3 regions of the Paraburkholderia sp. A3BS-1L genome follow, and region 1 is predicted to be linked to each of the others. Evidence: predicted binding sites of a transcription regulator. Region 1 holds the regulator's gene; each other region holds the start of a gene.

What was found. Region 1 encodes HrcA, which represses chaperone genes, less so after heat shock. Its sites were predicted from a motif close to TTAGCACTCNNNNNNNNNGAGTGCTAA; they were not measured.
Region 2: the regulator HrcA is predicted to act here: its motif matches at 1,528-1,554, upstream of rpoH (RNA polymerase sigma factor RpoH).
Region 3: the regulator HrcA is predicted to act here: its motif matches at 1,828-1,854, upstream of groES (co-chaperone GroES).

What each region holds. Positions count from the first base shown of each region.
Region 1 covers NZ_CP120442.1:576,448-579,725, reverse strand. The annotation lists gene hemH (ferrochelatase) at 1-853, opposite strand, end outside; gene hrcA (heat-inducible transcriptional repressor HrcA) at 1,089-2,108, opposite strand; gene P5W99_RS02595 (NAD kinase) at 2,330-3,241, shown strand; gene recN (DNA repair protein RecN) at 3,249-3,278, shown strand, end outside.
Region 2 covers NZ_CP120442.1:362,420-365,697, forward strand. The annotation lists gene P5W99_RS01635 (cytochrome ubiquinol oxidase subunit I) at 1-59, opposite strand, end outside; gene cydP (cytochrome oxidase putative small subunit CydP) at 49-336, opposite strand; gene rpoH (RNA polymerase sigma factor RpoH) at 531-1,472, opposite strand; gene P5W99_RS01650 (nuclear transport factor 2 family protein) at 2,056-2,439, shown strand; gene leuA (2-isopropylmalate synthase) at 2,610-3,278, opposite strand, start outside.
Region 3 covers NZ_CP120442.1:703,498-706,775, reverse strand. The annotation lists gene groL (chaperonin GroEL) at 1-1,405, opposite strand, end outside; gene groES (co-chaperone GroES) at 1,450-1,740, opposite strand; gene P5W99_RS03105 (DUF2252 domain-containing protein) at 2,195-3,278, opposite strand, start outside.

The sequences.
Region 1 (3,278 bases):
ACACGTCGGCGCGACGCACGCCGCCCTGTCCGAGCTCCTTGAGCGTCGGCGCGGTATAGGGCTGCAGCCACTGCGCGCGCCCGAAGCGGGACTGGAACGTGACGCGGCATTCCACCGGCGTGAGTTCGAGCGCATGCATGAGGAGCGAGGCCGTCTGCTGGCATTGATCGTGGTACGGGTCGCCGAGATCGAGCGTGCGGCTCGGCACGCCGTGAAAACTCAGCACGAGGCGATCTCCCGCCGCGAAGTCGGGGCGGCCGTGCGCCTGCCAGTACTCCCGCACCTGAGTCGCGAGCGCCCCGATATAAGCCGGATGGTCGTGGTATGCGCGCACCGTGCGGATTTCCGGCTGGTTGCGCATGCGCCGCAGCTTGGCGAACGCGGCGTCGAAAGCCGTGGCCGTGGTCGACGCCGAGTATTGCGGATACATCGGCATGAGCAAAATGCGCTCGGCGCCGGCGAGCTTGAGCTGGCTGAGCATCGCCGCGATGTCGGGCGTGCCGTAGCGCATCGCATGGTCCACAAGCACGGCGTAGTCGTTCAGATGCAGCAGATGGCGCAAGCCGTCGGCCTGCTTCTGCGTGTGCACGCGCAGCGGGGAGCCTTCGGGCGTCCAGACCGCCGCGTACTTCTTCGCCGACGAACGGCTGCGAAACGGCAGGATCAGCCCGCGCAGGATGACCTGCCAGATGGGCGCGGGAATCTCGACCACGCGCGGATCGGAAAGGAACTGCGCCAGATAGCGGCGCACGGCGCGCGGCGTGGGCGCGTCGGGCGTGCCCAGATTGATGAGCAGCACCGCGACGCGATGCGCACCGGCTGACTGCAGGGGTCGCTCCAGGTCGAAACGCATAGGCGGTCAGGGACGCCGCGCTTCAAGGCGCGGCAAAGGTTGCACCAGTGCGCATTATAGCGGGCGTGACTGGATACGCCGGGCCGGCTCCAAAGCCCGCTCACGAGGCGCGGGATGCACCGCGGCGGCGCACGCCAAACCCCCACCGTTAGCCATTCGGCCAGTGGCGCGCGGCCCGGCTTTGGGCGATGATCGGTGCAAAGGGAAACGCGGGCAAACCGCGCGGCAAGCGCTTTCAGCTCTGGCTAAGCGTGAGCGAGAGCAGGCGCGCGGTGATGTCCACGATCGGAATCACGCGGTTGTAGGCCATACGCGTCGGGCCGATCACGCCGAGCGTGCCGACAATCTTGCCGTTCACTTCGTAGGGCGCGGTCACCACGCTCATTTCCTCGATCGGCACGAGGGTCGACTCGCCGCCAATGAAGATCTGCACGCCCTGGGCGTGGCTCGACACATCGAGCAGCTGCAAGAGACTCGTTTTCTGGTCGAACACGTCGAAGAGCTTGCGCAGGCGCGCCATGTCCGACGACAGATCGGCCACTTCGAGCAGGTTGCGCTCGCCGGAAATGAGCACGGTCTCGCCGGTATCGGTTTCGTCGGTGCTCGCGGTCACGGCGGCGTGCATGAGCGTGGTCATGTCGCCGCGCAGCGCGTCGATCTCTTCGCGCAGGCGCCGCCGCACCTCGTCGAACGAAAGTCCGGCGAAGTGCGCGTTGATGTAATTGGAGGCTTCGATGAGCTCGGAAGGCGTGAAGTCGCGCTGCGTCGCCATGATGCGGTTCTGCACGTCGCCTTCGGGCGTCACGATAATGAGCAGGATGCGCTTGTCCGACAGGCGCATGAACTCGACCTGCTTGAACACGTGCGTGCGCCGTGGCGTGAGCACCACGCCCGCGAACTGCGAGAGATTCGAGAGTACGCTGGCCGCCGCCGCCACCACCTTCTGAGGCTCGCCGGGGCGCAGCGTGGTCTTGACCGCCCGCGTGAGCGCGTCGTCGTCGGCCGAGGGCTCGACAGTGAGCAGGGTGTCGACGAACAGGCGATAGCCGCGCGGCGTGGGCACGCGCCCTGCCGAGGTGTGGGGGCTCGACACAAGCCCCAGCTCCTCGAGGTCCGACATCACGTTGCGGATCGTCGCCGGGCTCAGCTCCAGGCCGGAAAAGCGCGACAGCGTGCGCGAGCCGACCGGCTGACCCTCGGCGATGTAGCGCTCGATCAGCGTTTTGAGGAGGGTTTGTGCGCGAGGGTCTAGCATGACTGAAAATTCTAGCCTAATGCCGGGTTGGCGGCGAGTCCGCCCGCGCTCGCGCCCGCGGCCGGGCCGCCCGGGAACCGTGGCAGCCTGTGCACTGTTTTGGCCGGTCTGTCATCGCCGCGTCACGCCGGCCTGCAAAAAAGGGGCGCAGCCCCTGCCCACGCCCCGTGGGCAGGGGCTGCCAGGTTCTTTTCGAGACCCGACTATGGTGTAATGCCGGCATGCAGATCCAGAAGATCCAGAGCCAGTTCAAAACGGTTGCGCTCGTCGGGCGCAGCAATACGCAAGGCATCGGCGAGCCGCTGATGGCGCTCGCCCACACGATTTCGCAGCGCGGCTTCGACGTGGTGTTTGAAGCGCACACCGCCCAGCAGATCGGCGCCACCGGCTATCCGGCGCTACAGATCGCCGAAATTGGCGCGCGCGCGGACGTGGCCGTGGTGCTCGGCGGCGACGGCACGATGCTCGGCACCGGCCGCCAGCTCGCGCCCTACCGCACACCACTCATCGGCATCAACCACGGGCGTCTGGGCTTCATCACCGACATCCCGTTCGCCGACATGCAGGAAGTCGTGCCGCAACTGCTCGCGGGCAGCTTCGAGCGCGAGGAGCGCTCGCTGCTCGAATCACGCATTACGCGCGGCGGCGACCCGATCTACCACGCCCTTGCGTTCAACGACGTGGTGGTGAACCGCAGCGGCGTTTCAGGCATGGCGGAGTTGCGCGTGCACGTGGACGGCCGCTTCATGTACAACCAGCGCTCGGACGGGCTGATCGTCGCCACGCCCACAGGCTCGACCGCCTATTCGCTCTCGTCGCAGGGGCCGCTGCTGCATCCGCAGTTGCAGGGCATCGTGCTCGTGCCGATTGCGCCGCACGCGCTCTCGAACCGCCCGATCGTACTGCCCGATGACTGCAAGGTCAGCATCCAGATCATCGCGGGACGCGACGTCAACGTGAACTTCGACATGCAGTCGTTCACGGCCCTCGAACTCAACGACGTAATCGAGGTGCGCCGCTCGCGCCATACCGTGCCTTTCCTGCACCCGGTCGGCTACAGCTATTTCCGGACCCTGCGCCAGAAGCTGCACTGGAACGAACACCCCTCGCTGCAAGACGACCCGGAAGACTGACGCCGCCATGCTCCGCCATCTTTCGATCCGCGACTTC
Region 2 (3,278 bases), 210 kb from region 1:
TAGAGCGCGGTGACCGCGAACTGCAGCCGCGATAGATCAACGGTTTCGCTAATTGGCATGGCGCAGATCCCTTTGAGATGGAGGTGCCCCGGGCGGACTGGCACCGGGCTGCATGGGCACGGAGAGGAGGGCTTGGGCGACCGCTGCCGGCGGCATGCTCATGTTCTCGGCCTGCGGATGGCTAAAAAATGCGTATTTGAGCGCCATCAGCAGCACAAGCTTGAAGGCGAGGACGAGAACGATGTCGCGGCTGAAGGTCGGGCCGCGAGCCCACTGAAGCAAGCGCACGCGCAGCAACGGTCGCGCACGCGCAGGCGAACCGGAGGTTGGAATCATGACGATGTCAGATTAGGGCCGAATCACACATGAAATCATCTTACGAAGAAATGGGAAATTACGGCATGAAGATGTACGAATTACTGTAGGCCAAAAGAAAAAGCCCCACTCTCGGTAAGAGTGGGGCTTTGCGTGCCGAGCCTCGTGGCGCGGCCTTCTCGCGGCTTCGTGCGACTCAGTGTCTCAGCTGAAGCTTAGGCGTACTCGGCCAGCGCAGTGCGCATCTTCTTCATGGCGCTGGCTTCGATCTGGCGGATGCGCTCGGCCGAGACGCCGAATTCGTCGGCCAGTTCGTGCAGCGTCGAGCCGCCCGAGCCGTCGTCGTCGACGTTCAGCCAGCGCGCCTCGATGATGCGGCGGCTGCGCGCATCGAGAGCTTCCAAAGCGCTTGCAATGCCGTCCGATTGCAGGCGGTCGCGTTGGCGCGAGGCGATCACGGCGGTGGGCTCGCTATGCGAGTCGGCGAGCCAGGCGATCGGGGCGAACGACTCTTCGCCGTCTTCGGTCTGGCTTTCGAGCGCGATGTCCGAACCTGAAAGGCGCGTTTCCATCTCCACGACTTCTTCGCGCTTCACGTTCAGTTCCTGCGCGAGGCCGTCGATTTCCTCGGGCGTGAACGACTGCAGGCCCTGCTTGTGACTGCGCAGGTTGAAGAACAGCTTGCGCTGCGCCTTGGTCGTGGCGACCTTCACCATGCGCCAGTTGCGCAGGATGTACTCGTGAATCTCCGCCTTGATCCAGTGCATGGCGTAGGACACGAGACGTACGTTCTGCTCGGGGTCAAAGCGCTTCACAGCCTTCATCAGGCCGATATTGCCTTCCTGGATCAAGTCGGCATGCGGCAGGCCGTAGCCCAGGTAATTGCGCGCGATGGACACCACGAGGCGCAGGTGCGACAGCACAAGACGGCGCGCGCCTTCGAGATTGTTTTGCTCGCGAAACTCGGTCGCGAATTGGCGCTCCTCTTGCGGCGTCAACATCGGGATCCGGTTCACGGCCTGAATGTAGGCGTCGATGTTGCCGAGCTGGCCGGGCAGCATGGAAGCGTTCGCGAGCGCCAGTACACCCGAACCCCCGGCCTTGGCCGACGACGGGCTAAGCACACTCGGAAGGGTCATGGTCATTGCGTTGCTCACGTAGCGAACTCCTAAGGGATCTTGCGAAAGTCAGACATCGACTCCACGGTGGATGTTAGCACTCTCAATTAACGAGTGCTAATACTTCGAGTCTGTAGGGACTTCAAGGTTCCGTTCACCCTATCGAAATATTTGTTTCGATAGATTTCGTCGAATCCGCGAGAGGCAAGCTGGACGGGGTTTGCCGCGCCGTGCAGTCCTGGAAGACACTGAAGGTCGAAGAAATACTCTAGAACGCGTTGCCATCCGTCGCGGATGAAGTCGAGGAAAAAGCCGGGAATCGCGATGCGCTCCACAGGCGGCTCACACCCTAGGGTCATGCCTTTGCTATGACCCTAATTTAGCCACCAAGATCTGTTCAATAGACAACGGGGCGGCCCAAAAGTGCTGCGATGCGACATTCATGGCCGGTCAGGCACGTCGCGCTGCGCATTGGCGATGATTTATCCTGGATGGAGGCGATGCTTTTGATCGCAAGTTTCCATGCGTCAAAACCTGGTATAAATTTCATCGAGGCGCGTGCGAGAAATCTTCGGCGCGGATCGACGCGACGATGCGGACTCTTGCGCAAGGGGCTCGAGCAATGGCTGCAAAAATAATCGATGCGATTCGCGGGTTGGAGCGCGAGCGGTTTCGCGCAATGGTGGACGGCGACGGCTCGTCGCTGGAACAACTCCTCTCCGACAACGCCACCTTCATCCACACGAACGGCAAACGCGAGACCAAGCAGCAGTTCATCGATGCGATCACGGCGGGGCGCCGCCGCTATCGCCAGATCGAGATCCAGTCGCAGGATGTACTGCCGGTGGGGCGCGAGGCCTGCGTGATCTCGGGCCGCGCGCTGATCGAAATGGAAGCGAACAACGGCGCGTTGCTCTATCCCATTGCCTACACGGCGATTCAGACCCAGGAGGATGGCCACTGGCGTCTGCTCGCGTGGCAGGCGACGCGTTGCGCTGTCGAGTGACGACCGGTAGGTCCACTCGCCGATATCGCTTGCTGAGCGTATCGGGCGCACGCCGACGGCCCGTTTTGCCGCCGGCGCTCAACGCTAAGCCCGGGTACTGCTTTCTGCCGAACCGCTGATTTCACCATGCCGCCGCGTCTGCGCGAGGAGCGGCATGCATGCCGGTGTAATCAGGCCGCCGCGCGCTGGTCAACCCGAGGCCAGGCGGCGCGGTTGACCGCGCTCACCACGGCGGCGACAGCCGCATGGGCGGCGTCGTCGGCCACGCCGACGCCGTGACGCAGCGGCTGGCCGCCCACGCGGCAACCGACGAATACCGCCGTGGCGCCCTGCGCCGTGCGCATGGTTTCGAATGAAGTGATTTCGACGCTTTCCCCCGAGGCTGCCGCAATCGCCCCGGCCATTGCCTGGGCGTAGGCCTGATCGATCTGCGCCGCTGCCGGCATGGCGACGTCGCGGCCTTCCCAGCGCACCCGCCCCGCGCCGGCGTGCGTGGCCGGACCGTGCGTCTCGAGGTATTCGCGCGTGAAGAGCGCGCAAATTGCGTCGCCCGAAATTTCCTCGCCCGAGCCGTCGGTGACCGTCTGCACGGCGTGGCTGAATTCGATCTGCACGCGGCGCGGCGGCGTGAAGCCCATGCCGCGCTCGAGCAGCCAGGTGGCGCCGCCCTTGCCCGACTGGCTGTTCACGCGGATCACGGCGTCGTAGCTGCGGCCGAGATCGGCGGGATCGATCGGCAGATAGGGCACTTCCCAGACGGCGTCGGGCTGTTGCTGCGCAAAGCCCTTGCGGATCGCGTCCTGATGCGAGCCCGAAAACGCCGTGAACACGAGGTCGCC
Region 3 (3,278 bases), 130 kb from region 1:
CCGCTGCCACGACCACCGACGCTTCTTCGCCGCCGTTCGTGACGATCTGGCGCAGCGGCTCTTCCATTGCGCGCAGGACGATCTTGATGCCTGCGTCCTGGTCTGCGTTGGCGCCCTTCACGCTGGCGATTGCCGTGCGTGCACGGATCAGCGCAACGCCGCCGCCCGGGACGATGCCTTCTTCAACGGCAGCGCGGGTTGCGTGCAGCGCGTCTTCCACGCGTGCCTTCTTTTCCTTCATTTCGACTTCGGTCGCAGCGCCAACCTTGATCACTGCAACGCCGCCTGCCAGCTTGGCAACGCGCTCTTGCAGCTTTTCGCGGTCGTAGTCCGAGGTCGCTTCTTCGATTTGCGTGCGGATTTGCTTCACGCGCGCTTCGATGTTCACGGCTTCGCCTGCGCCGTCGATGATCGTCGTGTTTTCCTTGCCCACTTCGATGCGCTTCGCTTGACCGAGTTCGTTCAGCGTTGCCTTCTCGAGCGTGAGGCCGGTTTCTTCCGCGATGACTTGACCGCCGGTCAGGATCGCGATGTCTTCCAGCATGGCCTTGCGGCGGTCGCCGAAGCCCGGAGCCTTGACAGCAACGGTCTTCAGGATGCCACGGATGTTGTTGACGACCAGCGTGGCCAGTGCCTCGCCTTCGACGTCTTCAGCGATGATCAGCAGCGGACGGCCAGCCTTCGCGACTTGTTCCAGAACCGGCAGCAGGTCACGGATGTTCGAGATCTTCTTGTCGAACAGCAGGACGAACGGGCTTTCCAGCACGGCGACTTGCTTGTCCGGGTTGTTGATGAAGTACGGCGAGAGGTAGCCGCGGTCGAACTGCATGCCTTCGACCACTTCCAGTTCGTCTTGCAGCGACTTGCCGTCTTCGACGGTGATAACGCCTTCCTTGCCGACCTTGTCCATCGCTTCAGCGATGCGGTCGCCGATCGACGTGTCGCTGTTTGCCGAGATCGAGCCGACTTGCGCGATTTCCTTGTTGGTCGTGCAGGGCTTGCTGACCTTGCGCAGCTCTTCGATTGCTGCTGCAACGGCCTTGTCGATGCCGCGCTTGAGGTCCATCGGGTTCATGCCCGATGCGACGTACTTCATGCCTTCGCGCACGATCGACTGTGCCAGGACCGTAGCGGTCGTGGTGCCGTCACCGGCGTTGTCGCTGGTCTTGGAAGCGACTTCCTTGACCATTTGCGCGCCCATGTTCTGGAGCTTGTCTTTGAGCTCGATTTCCTTTGCGACCGAGACACCGTCCTTGGTGACCGTCGGGCCGCCGAACGAGCGCTCGAGAACCACGTTGCGGCCCTTCGGACCCAGCGTGACCTTCACTGCGTTGGCGAGAATGTTCACGCCTTCAACCATCTTGGAACGGGCGGAATCGCCGAACACGACGTCTTTAGCTGCCATCTTCTAACTCCTTGAATTCTTGATGAATGAGCGGTGGTCTGAACTTACTTGTTCACCACGGCCATGATGTCTTCTTCGCGCATCACGAGCAGTTCGTTGCCGTCGACCTTGACGGTCTGGCCTGCGTACTTGCCGAACAGAACGCGGTCGCCGACCTTCACGTCGAGCGCGATCAGAGCGCCCTTGTCGTCGCGCTTGCCCGGGCCGATGGCCAGGACTTCACCTTGATCCGGCTTTTCTGCCGCTGCGTCCGGGATCACGATGCCCGAAGCGGTCTTGGTTTCTTGATCCAGGCGCTTGACGATCACGCGATCATGCAAAGGACGAAGGTTCATGGATAGATCCTCTATCTTGGTTGGGACTTGAAGAGACAAACCTGGCTGACGACAACCGCCAGCCAGCGATGTTTGGCACCAGAGTTGTTAGCACTCTCATGCGGTGAGTGCTAATTATATGGACGGGGAATGACAAATTCAAGAACGGGCCGGATGGGTTTTTTTGGCACACTGCGCTGGCCGGAAAGCCCGCAGTTCCAAGCCTCGGACACCCGATTCCGAGTTCGCCGCATGGGCGCGAGCCGCGGAATATCAGTCTTTTTTGTCATTAAAAACAATGGCTTATATTAACCACCGACTAGCTCGCGAGTCTTCCGAAGATAGCGGGCACATGACAGGCTGACGCGGCTTTTTAATCGATCCCCAATTTATCGCCGCATCCCAGGGGAATCCCTAAACATCGAGCAAATATTGAGGTGCCGATCAAATTCCTGGCGTGCTCCAGCCTCATTGATCATTGATGTATGACCTGGATCCGCCCCGTCTTGACCGCTGCCTTCAAGACCTCCCAATCGGCTTCATTGCGGTCGGCGTAAGCGAGCGCGAATCGCGCGATTGCCTCGTCGAAGGCACTCGACTTGCCGATATAACCGCAGATGAGTGCCGGATCGCCCGCCTTGGCCATCGAATGGGCCAGCGCGTGCGCGCAGGAGACCGCATATTCGCCGAGATCCTCGACATCGAAGGTGGTGAAATCGAATGCGCCCTTCATGTCGCGCAACTGGCGCACGTAGAAGTCGTTTCCGGTGTGCCGCATCTTCGACCACCCGAGGAAGATATCGCTCGCCGACTGCAGCAGGCGCTGTCCGTTCACCACACGCTGGCCGTGGTTCGGAAAACGGCTCGGCGGCACATAGCCCCCCAGCACGGAGGCGCGCGCCTCCTTCAATTGAAGGAATAGCGGGGACTCGCCATCGGCCATGAACAGCGCCTGATAGCACCGCGTCCCGACCGAGCCAATGCCCACGACCCGAATGGCCACATCCACGAGTTCATAGCGGTCGAACAGTGCGCGCCTGTCATCGGGGAGCGTCAAGCGGTAGTCGGCAAAAAACCGCCGGACCTGCGCCTCGTACTGCTTTTGGTCGTGCGGGCTCGCCAGGGGAACGTGATACACGAGCGGCGGCACGTCCTTGATGCGCAGCTTGCCGTTGACGATCTCGGTGGCATGCCCCATCTCGGAACGCGACGACTGCAGCCGCGCCTTCTCGATCACCGCCAGTTCTTTCTGTTTTTCCTCCAGCGTATCGGCAATCGCGAGCATGCTCGCGGCCCTGAACTGGTAGTACCAGACGTCGAGCGTATCCATCTGGCTGAACCTGACGATCTGCTGCCGGAACGTCTCGCACAGCCGCCGCACCGCGGCGCGCTGGTCGTGTGTCGTCAACCCGCGTTCGCGCGCGGCGATCACGAATGAGGTCGCCAGCCTGCGCAGATCCCAGTCGAACGGGCCAGGCAGCGTTTCGTCGAAGTCGTTGGGCCCGAACAGGATGCGCCGCTCCGGGCTCGCGAACAGTCCGAAGTTCGCGAGGTGCGCA